DNA from 2 places in the Methyloligella solikamskensis genome. Region 1 is predicted to be linked to the other one. Evidence: predicted binding sites of a transcription regulator. Region 1 holds the regulator's gene; the other holds the start of a gene.
The links. The regulator PhoB, encoded in region 1, activates phosphate uptake and scavenging genes when phosphate is short. The targets are predictions, from matches to a motif close to TGTCATNNANCTGTCAT.
Positions count from the first base shown of each region.

Region 1 (7,448 bases):
CTCGCCGCCGCGGCGGTGCTGGCCTATCTGGTTGGGCGGTATCGCTCCGCCCAGGTCGCCAAGGGCAAAACCACCGGAATTCACTCCCGGCCCTCCTATCACGGCGCCTATCTCGCCATTTGGACCGTCGTTCCTGCGATCCTTCTGCTTGCCGCTTGGACGGCTGCGGATACTCCGATTTTCGAGTATCTCACGGCGAAGCAGCTGCCGGAATCGTATCAGGAGAAATCCGAGGCGCAGCAGTCACTTACTATGAATGTGGTCCAGTCGATCGCCGACGGCCTTCCGCGTCTGACCCCGCGCGAAGATGAGATCCTCCGCAAGGCTCGCTATGGCTTCGTCACCGATGAGACCGCCCGCGACGTGTTGTCGGAGAACGGGGTCATTCTCGGTTCCGCGCCGGATCCCGAAGTGATCCAGGCGGCGGTCTACCTCGCCGATCTGCGGGCCTGGGCACGCATCATCCTGCCGATCGTCTGCTTCGCGCTCGCCGCGGCCTGTTTCGTCTGGGGCTATCGCAACATTTCCCAGACCTTGCGCGCACGCACCTATGTTGAGCGCTTCATCACGGCCTCGCTCTTCGCGGCCTCTAGCGTGGCTGTCCTGACCACCGTCGGCATTGTGTTATCGGTGCTCTTCGAGACCATCCACTTCTTCCAGCTCGTGCCGCCCCAGAACTTCTTCTTCGGCACCGTTTGGGATCCGCGCTTCTCCGCCGCCGGAAGCGGGGGCAGCGAGGGCCAGTTCGGCCTGCTGCCGCTGCTCTGGGGCACCATGTACATTTCGCTGGTTGCGCTTCTCGTCGCGGTCCCGGTCGGGCTTTTCGCTGCCATCTACATGTCGGAATACGCCGGCTCGAAGGTGCGCACGATGGCCAAGCCGCTGTTGGAGATCCTGGCTGGCATTCCGACCATCGTTTACGGCTTCTTCGCCCTTGTCACCTTTGGCCCGTTCTTGCGTGATGCTGGCGCCACAGTCGGCCTCGACATCTCGGCCTCGAGCGTGCTCACCGCCGGCATCGTCATGGGGGTGATGATCATCCCCTTCGTGTCGTCGCTCTCCGACGACATCATCAGTGCCGTGCCCGGCTCTCTGCGTGAAGGGTCCTACGGCCTAGGCGCCACCCAGTCGGAAACCATCAAGCGGGTCATCCTGCCGGCCGCCTTGCCGGGCATCGTGGGCGCCGTGCTGCTCGCGGCATCGCGCGCCATCGGTGAGACCATGATCGTCGTGCTGGCCGCCGGCATCGCCGCGAACCTGACCCTCAACCCATTCGAACAGGTCACCACCATCACGGTGAAGATCGTCAGTCAGCTGACCGGCGATCTGGAGTTCAACAGTCCGCAGACCCTGGTTGCCTTCGCCCTAGGTCTCACGCTGTTCGTCATCACCCTGGGGCTGAATGTCTACGCCCTCTACATCGTTCGCAGATACCGGGAGCAGTACGAATAATGACCGATCAGACCGTAGGTTCAGGCGGCCTCCCCGGCATCAAAAGCGCAGCCGACGAGAGCTCCAAGCGCCTCGCGAAGCGCCATGCCGCCGAACGCCGTTTCCGTTGGTACGGTATCGCCGCTCTGCTGTTCGGCCTCAGCTTCCTGGTGCTCCTCTTCGGGTCGATCATCAGCAAGGGGTGGACGGCTTTCCTGCAGACCTCCGCCCATCTGGAAGTCTATTTCGATCCGGAGGTGGTGAACCCGTCCGGCAACCCCGCCGACCGTGACGAGCTCCTGCGGGCGAACTACGCGAAGCTCGCCGACCAGGCGCTCTATAAGGCGCTTGGCGTCGATGCGGAGAACCGCAAGGAGCGCCGCGCCGCCAACGCGCTGCTGTCGCGCGGCGTCGACACCCAGCTCAAGGACATCGTCCTCGAAGATCCCTCTGTGATCGGACAGAAGCGCGACGTTTGGCTGCTGGCCGCCGACGATGTCGATGCGCTGCTGAAAGGATCGATTAGCCGGGACACCAAGGAGAGCCGACGGCAGCTCGACAATCAGCAGATCGCCTGGATCGACACGCTGGTGGAGAAGGGCCAGTTGGAGAAGCGCTTCAACACCGGGCTCTTCGTCTACGGCGCCTCCAGCTATCCGGAGACCGCGGGCCTCGGCGTGGCGCTGATCGGCTCCCTGTTCATGATGATGGTCGTCATCCTCCTCGCTGTGCCCTTGGCCGTGGCCGCCGCGACCTACTTGGAGGAATTCGCCGCCAAGAACCGAATTTCGGACATGATCGAGGTGAACATCAACAACCTGGCGGCGGTGCCATCCATCGTGTTCGGTCTCCTCGGCCTGGCGGTCTTCATCAACTTCTTGGGGCTGCCACGGTCGGCGCCCATCGTTGGCGGTCTGGTGCTCTCACTCATGACTCTGCCGACCATCATCATCGCGACCCGTGCTGCCCTGAAGGCGGTGCCGCCCTCGATCCGCGAAGGCGCCCTGGGTGTCGGCGCGTCGAAGCATCAGGTGATCATGCACCACGTTCTGCCCCTGGCCTTGCCAGGCATCCTGACGGGCACCATCATCGGTCTTGTGCAGGCGCTTGGCGAAACCGCGCCACTGCTGATGATCGGTATGGTGGCCTTCGTGGCCGATTACCCGTCAACCCCGATGGATCCGGCCACCGCCTTGCCGGTCCAGATCTACATGTGGGCTACGGCAGCCGAGCGCGGCTTCATCGAACGGACGGCCGGCGCGACCATGGTGCTGCTGGCCTTCCTCATCGTGATGAACAGCCTCGCGGTGTATCTGAGACATAAATTCGAGCGGAAGTGGTAGGGCCGCCCTATGGAGGACAATGTGGACGTAGAATCGGCGATGAAACAGCGGGCACCCGCGGTGCCCGAGAAGAATCCAGGCGCGATCTCTACCCAAGAGCACGCGCTCAAGATGAAAACGGAGAGCCTGAACCTCTGGTATGGCCAGAAACAGGCGCTGCACGACGCCTCGTTGGAGATTTATGATGGCTCGGTGACCGCCCTGATCGGTCCGTCCGGCTGCGGCAAGTCGACATTCTTGCGCTGCCTCAACCGCATGAACGACGTCATCGACATCGTGAAGATCAAGGGCGACGTCGAGCTCGACGGTGAGGACATCTACGACCCGGACATCGATCCGGTTCAGCTCCGCGCCCGTGTCGGCATGGTGTTCCAGAAGCCGAACCCCTTCCCGAAATCGATCTTCGAGAACGTCGCGTACGGTCCGAAGATTCACGGCACGGCCACGAACAAGAGCGATCTGGAAGAGATCGTCGTGAATAGCCTGAAGCGGGCCGGCCTCTTCGAAGAGGTCAAGGATCGCCTGGACGAGCCGGGCACCGGTCTTTCGGGTGGTCAGCAGCAGCGGCTTTGCATCGCCCGCGCCATCGCGGTGAACCCCGAGGTGCTGCTGATGGACGAGCCCTGTTCGGCCCTGGACCCGATCGCGACCGCCAAGATCGAAACGCTCATGGACGAGCTGCGCGAAAACCTATGCATCGTGATCGTCACCCACTCCATGCAGCAGGCCGCGCGCGTCTCGCAGCGGACCGCGTTCTTCCATCTGGGCAAGATCATCGAGGTCGACGACACGACCACGATGTTCACCAACCCCACAGACGTGAAGACCCAAGACTACATCATGGGCCGCTTCGGCTAATCGACGCGGATCCTAAAGCCAAAAGGAACGGCCTTATGGAAGATCACGAGCATATCGTCAGCGCCTACGAGGAGGAGCTGTCGTCCCTGAACAACAAGATCGCCCGCATGGGCGGTCTCGCAGAGCAGGTGCTCGGCCAGTCCATCGACGCTCTTCAAGGGCGCGACCCGGAGCTTGCCGGCAACACCATTCAGCAGGATGAAGCCATCGACGCTCTGGAGAAGGAGATCGAGGAGCAGGCGATCACCATGATCGCCCGGCGCCAGCCGCTGGCCTACGACCTCCGTCAGATCATGGCGGCCCTGCGCATCTCCTCCGATCTGGAGCGCATCGGCGATCTGGGCAAGAATATTGCCAAGCGTGCGCTCGCTGTCGTCGAGGAACAGCAGCCCAAGCAGCTCATGTTGGGCCTGCGCCATATGGGCGAACTGGCTCTGGAGCAGCTCAAGGAGGTGCTGGACGCCTTCATCGAGCGTGACGCCGATGCCGCCCTGAAGGTCTGGTACAAGGACGAAGAGATCGACGCCATGTACAACTCGCTGTTCCGCGAGCTGCTGACCTACATGATGGAGGACCCGCGCAATATCGGGCTCTGCACACATCTTTTGTTCGGTGCGAAGAATATCGAGCGCGTCGGCGACCATGCGACCAACATCGCTGAGACGGTGTACTTCCTGGTCCATGGCACGCCGGTCTCAGACGAGCGCCCCAAGGGCGACAACACCAGCACCACCTTGCCGCTACAGAGATCAACTGGCTAACAGGCAGGTCGACCATGACCAACGGAACTGGAGCGAAAGTTTTAATCGTCGAGGATGAGGAGCCGTTGGCGCTCCTCCTCCGCTACAATCTCGAGGCAGCTGGCCACAGCGTCGAAGTCGTCTACCGCGGCGACGAGGTCGAGCTGCAGCTTGCGGAGAACTCCCCGGATCTCATCATCCTGGACTGGATGCTGCCCGGGATCTCCGGTCTCGAGCTCTGCCGGCGCATCCGCACCAACCGGGAATCCAGACACATCCCGATCATCCTGCTCACCGCACGCAGCGAGGAGAACGACCGCATCCGCGGCCTGACCACGGGCGCCGACGATTACGTCGTGAAGCCGTTCTCCGTGCCGGAGCTCATGGCGCGGGTGCAGGCCATCATGCGGCGCACCAACCCGGAGCGCATCGCCTCCGTGCTGAGCGCCGGCGATATCGAGCTGGACCGGGTCTCACACCGGGTGACGCGCAACGGCCGCCCCATCCATCTGGGGCCGACCGAGTTCCGGCTGCTTGAGTTTCTCATGCAGAGCCCGGGCCGGGTGTTCAGCCGCGCTCAGCTTCTGGATGGGGTCTGGGGGCGCAATGTCTATGTCGACGAGCGCACCGTGGATGTCCATATCGGCCGCCTGCGCAAGGCCATGATGAACGATTCCGAGCAGGATCCGGTCCGCACCGTGCGCGGCGCCGGCTATGCCTTCTCCGACGCGCTGGAGACGGCTTCAGCTTAAGGCTGCATCGTGGCCTTGATGGTGAGGTCGCTCGCGTAGGCGAGCGCGTCTCGAACCATGTGACCTCTGCGCACTCCGTGCCGGAGGCTGAGTGCTCCTTCGGTGTCAGGATCAAGCCAAAAAAGAAGGCGCCTCGGATGGAGGCGCCTTCTCACTTCCCCGCTTTTTGTGACCGGGCCCGCTGCAGACGGCCCCGGCCGTCCCTCTAACCGGTCGCGGACCGCTTATCGCGCCGCCGCTGCACGGGCTGATAGGCCATGCGCGAATGGTGCTCGCAATAGGGCACGCCGGTGTCGCTCCTGCGTCCGCAAAAATGGAAATCGTCCTCGCCGGGGTCGCCGATGGGCCACCGGCACATATGCTCCTTGAGGCTGAGGATGGTCGCCCGCTCATGCAGCGGGATCACCAGCTCCTCCACCGGCTGCGGCGCGGCCACCGTCTCCGGCTCTTCCTCGAATTCCGGCTTCAATGCCGTCGCGCCCCGCGTGGCGTAGACGACAGTGTTCTGCTTTGGCTGCTGTCGCCGCACCGGCGCTCGCCGAATGCGCGGTGAGCTTGAGCGGGTGGTGGTGGCCCGCGCCGACAGACCCAGCCGGTGCACCTTGCCGATCACCGCGTTGCGGGTCACACCCCCTAAACGCGCGGCAATCTGACTGGCGCTCAGCCCATCGGCCCAGAGCTTCTTGAGAAGCTCCACCCTTTCATCATTCCATGCCATTGATTGTGCCTCCTCGATTTTTTTCGGACTCAGAGTCCGCCCGCAGCCGCGAAAACGGCTGAGGCCATACTCTGATGTACATTTGAGATGGACCGCTCAGATATCGCGAAGGACGCCGCAACATCTTGTGGCCGAGCGGTTTCAACCCTACTAATTCCGGGGTTCGCCAGCAACCGTCCGCCACGGATGAGAGCCGATTTTTCCACCGGAATAGCCAGATTCTGCCATCGCTCGCGGCAGAACTCAATCGATCGTTAACCTCCTGTTAAGAAAGTTTCGTGGGTAACCCGTTGAAGTGTTGGGAAAGCCTGTGCACGAGCGGGGCGCAAATGGGCCCGGAGCCCAGATTGACAGCCAGCGCGGGCAGACCTAAAGCTCTTCTATTCAAAGCCGCCGCCGGGTTCGGCGGCGCTTTTGTTTTGGGCTTTTGCCACCAACGGTTTGCCAGCGAGGGAAAGCCGATGTCGGCCCTCTTTCCGACCTACGCGCGCTCCGAGCTTTCGTTCGAGCGCGGTGAAGGGGCCTGGCTCTTCACGGAGAAAGGCGAACGCTACCTCGATTTCGGTTCGGGCGTGGCGGTGACGGCGCTCGGCCACAGCCATCCCCATCTCGTTGAGGCGCTGAAAGCCCAGGCCGAGAAGGTCTGGCACGTCTCCAACCTGCATCAGATCCCGGACCAGGAACGCCTCGCCGAACGGCTCTGCAAGGCGAGCTTCGCCGACCGCGTGTTCTTCGCCAATTCTGGCGCCGAGGCCAATGAGGCCGCCATCAAGCTGGCGCGGCGCTACCACTACGCCAAGGGCCATCCGGAGCGCACCCGGCTGATCGCCTTCGAAGGCGCTTTCCACGGCCGGACGCTCGCGACGATCGCCGCGGGCGGCCAGGAAAAGCATCTCCAGGGCTTCGGCGAGCCCATGCCCGGCTTCGACCGTCTGCCCGCGGGCGACATCGAAGCGGTGAAGGCCGCCGTCACCGACGAGACCGCTGGCATCCTCATCGAGCCCGTGATGGGCGAGGGCGGCGTGCGCCTGATCGACCCCGGCTTCCTGCGGGATCTTCGCACCCTTTGCGACGAGAAGGGCATCCTTCTGGTGTTCGACGAGGTGCAGACCGGGATGGGCCGCACGGGCCGGCTCTTCGCTCATGAATGGGCGGGCGTGGAGCCCGACATCATGTCCCTCGCAAAGGGGCTGGGCGGCGGCTTTCCGCTGGGCGCTTGTCTGGCGACCGAAGAGGTCGGCAGCACCATGACCCCGGGCACCCATGGCTCGACCTTCGGCGGCAATCCGCTCGCCATGGCCGTCGGCAATGCCGTGCTCGACGTGCTGCTGGAAGACGGCTTCATGGAGCGCGTCTCGGAGACCGCCCTGCGGTTCCAGCAGCGCCTCGCCGCCATCAAGGATGAGCACAGCGATATTTTCGAAGAGGTGCGGGGCCAGGGCTTCCTGCTCGGCCTGAAATGCACGTCATCCGTCCCCAATGGCGATCTGGTAAAGGCGCTTGCCGCGCAGCATCTTCTCACCGTCCAGGCCGGCGACAATGTCGTGCGGCTCCTGCCGCCCCTGATCATCGGCGACGCCGAGATCGATGCGGCCTGCGAGAAGAT
Region 1 covers NZ_JBHTJO010000002.1:195,932-203,379, forward strand. Annotated here, with positions in the region: gene pstC (phosphate ABC transporter permease subunit PstC) at 1-1,452, shown strand, start outside; gene pstA (phosphate ABC transporter permease PstA) at 1,452-2,774, shown strand; gene pstB (phosphate ABC transporter ATP-binding protein PstB) at 2,814-3,632, shown strand; gene phoU (phosphate signaling complex protein PhoU) at 3,668-4,393, shown strand; gene phoB (phosphate regulon transcriptional regulator PhoB) at 4,408-5,124, shown strand; gene ACFQ2F_RS13955 (GcrA family cell cycle regulator) at 5,330-5,842, opposite strand; gene ACFQ2F_RS13960 (aspartate aminotransferase family protein) at 6,304-7,448, shown strand, end outside.

Region 2 (7,448 bases), on a different contig from region 1:
CACGTTGAGATCGCGGCCCCAATACTCGGGGTCCCTCTCATAGGTGATGCTTTTGCCGGGATCGACCGCCTTCACCAGATACGGCCCGCTGCCGATGGGTGCATCCAGGCTCGTCTTCTCGAAGGTCTCGGGCTCGATGAGATGGCTCGGCAGCACAGGCATCAGCCCCATGATGAGGGGCATCTCACGGTCCGAGCCGTCCTCGAAGGTGAACTTCACGCCGCGCTCGCCGACCTGCTCCGCCTGCGTGACCTTGGAATAGTAGGTGCGGTGGTTCGGCCGCCCGCGCTCCCGCAGCACACGATAGGAAAACAGCACGTCCTTGGGCGTTACCGGCTGTCCGTCGGAGAATTTCGCCTTCGGGTTCAGCTGAAAGGTGACGGAGCTCCGGTCCGGCGGCGTCTCGATGGTTTCAGCGATCCGGCCGTAGAGCGTGAACGGTTCGTCATAGGCGCGGGTCATCAGCGACTCGTAGACATAGTCGCGAATCCCTTCCGCCGAATGGCCCATCACGATCAGCGGGTTCAGGCTGTCGAAGCTGCCACGCTCGCCCAGCACCAGTCGCCCGCCTTTCGGGGCGTCAGGGTTCACGTAAGGAAAATGGTCGAACCCCTTTTGCCGTAACGGTTCGCCGTGCATGGCGATGCCGTATTGGGGGCCGCTTTCCGTCTCGGCCGAGGCCGCCGAACCGCTTGCCGCAGCCGCAACCCCGGCGCCCATAATTAGGGCTTTAACAAAGAGCTTTGCGTGGCTATAGATGCGACGAAGGCCACGGCAACCGGTTGATCGCGCGTCGTAAGGTGTCCGCCCGAAGATGGTCTGAACGGGCAGCTGTGGCAAAATTGGCACAGAGCGCGGGCGGAGACGCCGCAAAGTCTCTTGAATAACGCCAGTAGTCACGTCTACGCCTCAATTCGGGTATTGACCGTAAGCAAATCCAACGCAGGCGAAAGTTGGCCCCGTGCAGCATTAGGTTGCTGCGGTTTCCAGCCTGCGAGATGAAGGAAAGGTTCGCTATGCTGTGGTCGCAAGATCAAAACAGGCTCCAGATGGGCGCGCGGCGGTTGCCGCTTCTCGTCGCGCTCGCCGGTATGGTTGCATTGGCCGTGCCGCCTGCGGTCGCCCAGGAAGCCCCTCCGGCCCCTAACGCTCAGCCCCAGCAGGGCCAGGCGGCTGGAGTTGCTCCGGCACAGGACGCCTGGGTGAAGCTCTGCGAGAAGAACGCGCAGACTCAGGACAAGCAGATCTGCCTCACCCACCATGAACGACTCGACGGCAATACCGGCATGGTGCTGGTGGCGGCGGCGATCCGCAAGGTAGAAGGCGAGGACAAGGAGACGTTTCTCGTCCGTCTGCCCACCGCCATCGCGCTTGCCATTCCCGCCGGCGTGCAGATCCGCGTCGATGAGGGTGAGCCTATGCGGCTTCCTTACACGCTCTGCTATGCCACGAGCTGCCAGGCCGAGACCGAGCTGAAGCCCGAGCTTCTCGCCGAACTCCGCAAAGGCACGCAGCTTGTGGTCGCTGCGGTCAATCTACAGCGCAAGGCCATCGGTTTCCCGGTTCCGCTGGAGGGCTTCTCCAAGGCCTATGACGGCGAGCCCGTTGACAAGGCGAAGTACCAGGAGGCTCGTCGCCGCCTGATGGAGATGATCCGCAAGCGTCAGACCGAGCTCGCCAATAAGGCGGCCGAGGCTGAAGCCGAGAAAGAGGGCGGTGGCAACGGTGGCGCAAGCTCCGTGGCGCCGAAAACCGCCGTCCCGGTCGAGTAAGACCGAGACCTCAGAAACAACGAAGGGCCGCTGAGCATCTGCTCCAGCGGCCCTTTTTGTATCCGGTGTCGTAAAAAGGGAGCGCCTCGTAGGCGTGCCCCCGAGTCCTAATGCTCCTGCAGGAAGCGGAAGCGAAACACGCCGTCCTGAAGATCCTCGAACAGCTCCGGCACCTGGGAATGGCGCAGGGGCTCGTCGGACTCGTCCGGCTCGAGATTCTGCTCCGAGACATAGGCGATGTATTCCGTCTCGGCGTTCTCCGCGAGCAGGTGATAGAAGGGCTGATCCTTCGACGGACGCACGTCCTCCGGGATCGACTGGTACCATTCCTCGGTGTTGTTGAACGCCGGATCGACGTCGAAGATCACCCCGCGGAACGGGTAGATCCGGTGTCGCACCACTTGTCCGATTTGGTATTTGGCGTTGCCGACGACCGCCATGGCAGGTCCTCTCCGGTCGGAGTTTGAAGTCGATGATGATCGCATCGCGTTTAAACTGTCAATTGCGGGAAGTGCCGCGGAAGCACTTCAGAACCAACGTCTGTTGGACCACATAAACTGTTCGGGATGCTCCCGAATCCATCCTTCAAAGCAGCGCTGAATTGCTGCCGTGATATTGCGGATATCCTCCGCTTGATTACGCGTGCGCGGAACGTGAAGTTCATTCACGTTCACGTCAAACACCGCGCGATTCCCGATTCTGACGCAGCGCCCGATCCAGATGCGCGCGCCCACCCGGCGGGCGATCATGGCCGCGATCGGCATGCTCTTGGCGGGGTAGCCGAAGAACGGTACCTCGACGCCTTGCCTGTCGTAGAGATCGGAGATGAAACCCAGCCGGCCACCCTGGCGCACATAATCCATGATGAGCCGCGCCGTCTTCTGGCCCTCCTGGGTGCCGTCGGCGCGGCCGCGTCCGAACAGCCCGCCCGGATAGAGCGCCTGGCGTTGGGACCGCAGGTAGCGGTCTACATAAGGGTTCTTCACTAGCCGGTAGACACCGGCAGGCCGGACGCCGGCGAGCGTCACCGGCCACATGCCGATCTCCCAGTTGCCCATATGCATGGTGACGATCAGCACCGGGCCCATCTTCTCCCGGTAGCGCTCGATCACATGGCCGTTGGTGACGTGCAGCCGGTCGGGTTGCTGGATGATGCGGTCAATATTCATGGTCTCGGCCATCACCCTGCCGAGATTTTCCCACATGTCCCGCGCGATCGCCTCCCGCTCGTCCTTGGTCTTCTCCGGGAAGGCGATCTCCAGATTCATCATCGCGCGCTTGTGGCGCTTGTTGTAGGGCCCGAGCCAACGCCAGGCCTTGCCCGACAGGGTGCCCGCAAGATCGATGGGGAACAGCCGCACGAACCCGATCAGCCCTCGCAGAACAGCGTATTCGGCGAGGTAGCGGATCTTGCGCGGCAGCGGAATTTGCGACGGTTCGGCCACAAGGACTCCTATCGATCTCAGCTTAGAGAGAGGCCCGCGCGCAGGGTTTCCATGCGGCAAGCATTTGGCGCGCTTCCGTGGCAGGTAGGGCCGTGCGCGTCAAGCCTGCCAAAGGGCGCAAAACGCTGAAACCGGCGTGGAAAGGCCTCAGGCGGAGGCCTGCATCAGGGGCGGCAGCGGTGTCGGCGGGGCGATCCCGGCCCGCATGGCGAAGCGGCGCAGCATGGGCAGCGACTTCAGACCCCGCAGGATCGCGCCGCGGGCGGCCTGGGCCGGCGGGAAGCGGGTAATGAGGGAGCGATTCAAAAGATCGACGCCGATGGTCCTGCTCATGATGTCCATCTGGCGCGAGTCCGCATAAGCCAGAAGCACCGGCTTGGCGCCCGCATCGTGCGCGCCTTCGAAGATGGGCCGCAGCCGCTCGGCGAGCCAACCCGCATCCCGGAAACCGAGATTGAGCCCCTGGGCGCCGATGGGCGGCAGGATATGGGCCGCTTCGCCGACCAGCGCCGTACGCGGTCCCATCAGAGTCTTGGCGCTCATCCCCGCCACGGGAAAAGCGACGATCTCGCCCACATCGCTGATCGGACCGGTGAGGGCGCCCAGATGGGATTCGAGCTCGCCGGCAAAGGCGAGGCGCGAGAGGCTGGTCAGCCGGTCGGCCTCCGTCTCGTCCACCACCCAGATCAGGCTCGAAGCGTACGGATCGGGCAGGGGCACGGTCGTCAGCGGCCCCGACGGTCGATGAAACTCCGTAGAGATCTGCTCGTGGGGCAGGGTGTGCCGGAAGCGGGTCGCGATGGCCTTCTGGGGATAGTGCCACTCCTGGGTCGCGATATGCGCCGCCTTCCGGCAGACGGAATTCCGCCCGTCGGCGCCCACAACGAGCTTCGTCACGATCTGGCGGCCATCGGCGCAGGTCAGCCGGGCACATTCGTCTTCGATGGCGATCTCGGAAACCGGGCTCGACACCACCGGCATCTCCTGCACAGCCCGGTCGTAAAGCGCCTGGACGAGAACCGGATTGGGGATGTTGTAGCCAAAGGCGGGCAAGCCAAGCTCCGAGGCCCGGAAGATCACGTCCGGCGCCGGTAAGATGGGGCTTGCGGAATCCACGATACGGATCCCTTCGAGCGGCGCGGACTCCGGCGCGAGCCCATCCCAGACGCCGAGCTGCTTGAGGAGCGCGATGGAGCTGTCCATCAGCGCGGCGGTGCGGGTATCGCGCGAGACGCTCGGCGCCTCGGGCGCCGGTCCGACGAGGCAGATCCTTGCCTCCGTCCCGCGCGCCACATGGGTGAGCGCCAGGGCCGTCACCAGACCGGACGGACCGGCGCCGACCACGACCGCATCGAACGGCGCGCCGGAAAAGGAATCGAAATCGGCAGAAGAGGCATCGTTCATGGGGGGAGTTTCGCACCCCGTTTCACGGTTTGAAAGCGCCTGTTTTGCCGCGAACCGCCGAATTAGCGGATTAATCGGTTGATACTATTGGGCGAACGGCTTTCCACCATTGATCGGTTTCGAACCCTTGCGGAAAATCGTATGACTCACCCGTAATATACGGGAGGGAATAACGATGAGGCTTGGATTTGCGATTGTTTTGGCGTTCGTGCTTGCGCTCGGCGCCAGTGGACAGGGGGTGCGGCCGGCAGCGGCGCAAGAGACGGACCAAGAGACGATCCCGACCGTGTTCGCCGCCGCAAGCCTCAAGGACGCCCTCGACGGCGTAAACGCGGCCTGGGAGGAAGTGACGGGGCATGCTGCGCGGATCTCCTATGCAGCAAGCTCAGCTCTGGCCAAGCAGATCGCAGAAGGCGCGCCGGCGGATATCTTCTTCTCCGCCGATCGGGACTGGATGGACTTCGTGGAAGCGTCCGGACAGGTGAAAGCGGGAACGCGCGAGGACCTGTTGGCCAACCGCATCGTGCTGATCGCGCCAAAGGACACCGACACCGCGCTGGAGATCGCTTCGGGCTTTCCGCTTAAGGAGGCGCTGGAAGGCGGGCGCCTCGCTATGGCGAACGTGGATGCGGTGCCTGCCGGAAAATACGGCAAGGCGGCGCTCCAATCTCTGGACGTCTGGAGCGCGGTCGAAGGCAGCGTCGCCCAAGCCCAGAACGTGCGCGCCGCTTTGGCTCTCGTGGCCCGCGGAGAGGCGCCGCTGGGGATCGTCTACCGCACAGACGCGTACGCAGAGCCGCGCGTCCGAATCGTGGGAACCTTCCCCGAAGACAGCCATCCGCCGATCATTTACCCCGTAGCGCAACTCTCGGGAGCAACCGCCTCAACCACAACGGAATTTCTCGACTTTCTCCGCGGAAAAACCGCCGCGTCCATCTTCCGCGACCAGGGATTTGGTGTCCTGGCGGCCGATTGAGGCATGCGGAAGAAAAGTATCGCCCAGTCAGTGCGTTAAAAGCGTCCGTTCACACGTGTGTTTCGTTTGTTTGTGTATCCCCGCGGGAGGACTCGCGTTGGGGCGCCATCACGCGCGTGGCTCGTCTGCAACAGTTCCGGGCTGAATCTGGAACCGACGTCTGAGTGTCACGAGCCTGTCATGGCTCGGGAAATAGAAACGACCCATTCGCTGCGTGCGTCTCGCGGCCTAAAAAACAGGCACGCATCGCACGAACTGGCAGGGAAGCTTCTAAGTCCTTGAAGGACAATAGGAAAAGAAGCGCGATTGAAGAGGAGTCAATTATGATTGGGGGACTGGGTAAGATGAACCGCATGCTGCTTGCAGGCGTGTGCGCCGTGGCGCTTCTCGCCACCGGCGTCACCGCAGCCAAAGCCGGCGACGACGAGGATCTTGACCTCAAGGTCAAGTGGAAGGGCGCGCCCGAGTTTTCGAGCAAGGACGGCGCCTTCAAATTCAAGGTCCGTGGCCGGATCATGGTGGATTACACCAATGCCGACCAGGATTTCGCCATCACCGGCGAGCCGGATGTCGATGCCACTGAGCTTCGCCGCGGCCGTCTCGGCGTCGAGGGCGTTGTCTATCACGACGTCAAATATAAGTTCGAATACGACTTTGCCGGCGACGGCGAGGTGACCGATGCCTACCTGCAGTACAAGGGTCTGCCGGTTGACATCACCCTGGGTCAGTTCAAGACCCCGAACTCTCTTGAAGAGCAGACCAGCTCCCGCTTCATCACCTTCATGGAGCGTGCCGCCATCACCGACGCCTTCGATTTGGAGCGTCAGCTTGGTGCCGGCCTCTCCTATAAGAAGGAGCAGTGGACGGCAGCTGCCGGTATCTTCGGCCGGAACATCGCGGATGAGGCTAACGAGGAAGGCACGACCTTCGCCGCTCGTGTCACCGCCGCCCCGATCCTGACCGATCGCCGCGTCGTTCATTTGGGCGCCAGCTATCGTAGCCGCGACAACGGCGACTACGAGGATCTGGGCCTGTATCGCTACCGTCAGCGCGCCGCTGACTTCCACCTGACCGATCGCTTCGTCAATACCGGCCAGATTGGTGAGAGCGACGACCTCTGGGGCCTGGAAAGCGCCGTGGTGCTTGGGTCCTTCTCGCTGCAGGGTGAATACATGCAGCTGACCTCCGAGGTTCCCGCCGACATCGACTTCAGCACGCACAGCCCGACCTATGATGGTTGGTATCTCAGCGCGAGCTACTTCCTCACCGGTGAGATGCGGAACTACGACGAAGGCGAGTTCGATCGCGTCCACGTCAACCATCCGGTCAACGAAGGCGGTTGGGGTGCCTGGCAGATCGCCGGTCGTTACGACACGATCGACCTCTCCGAGGGCGGCTGCGAGGAATGCGGTGAGCAGAACACCTGGCTTATCGGTGTGAACTGGCATCTCAACGACTACACCCGTCTGATGCTGAACGTGAACCAGTCCGAGATCGATGGCGGCATCAATGACGGCGCCGACATCACCGGTGTCGGCCTCCGTGCCCAGGTCGACTGGTAGCCTCGAGGCCGCCAACCGATCGTAGAAAGACAGCAGAACCAAAAGACTGACAGTCCCTGACCCTCCGCCGCCCTGAAACGGGGCGGCGGTTATTTTTCGAAGGATCGGGAGAAGGCGACGGCAAGCTCTCGGAGCTGCTGCAAGGCGAAGCTACAAGACGAAAGAGCCGCCCCATCTAGGGCGGCTTTTTTGTTGTTCTGCGGGAACGTCCGCTAATTCCGGGCCTCTGAGGGCTACGTTGCGGATTTGCAACGAAGATTCCGGAAATTGCAGCGATCCCCGTCCATTA
Region 2 covers NZ_JBHTJO010000001.1:2,014,046-2,021,493, reverse strand. Annotated here, with positions in the region: gene ACFQ2F_RS09860 (extracellular solute-binding protein) at 1-720, opposite strand, end outside; gene ACFQ2F_RS09855 (invasion associated locus B family protein) at 1,017-1,772, shown strand; gene hspQ (heat shock protein HspQ) at 1,880-2,212, opposite strand; gene ACFQ2F_RS09845 (lysophospholipid acyltransferase family protein) at 2,300-3,217, opposite strand; gene ACFQ2F_RS09840 (FAD-dependent monooxygenase) at 3,365-4,621, opposite strand; gene modA (molybdate ABC transporter substrate-binding protein) at 4,797-5,597, shown strand; gene ACFQ2F_RS09830 (OprO/OprP family phosphate-selective porin) at 5,921-7,159, shown strand.
Region 2: the regulator PhoB is predicted to act here: its motif matches at 5,763-5,779, upstream of ACFQ2F_RS09830 (OprO/OprP family phosphate-selective porin).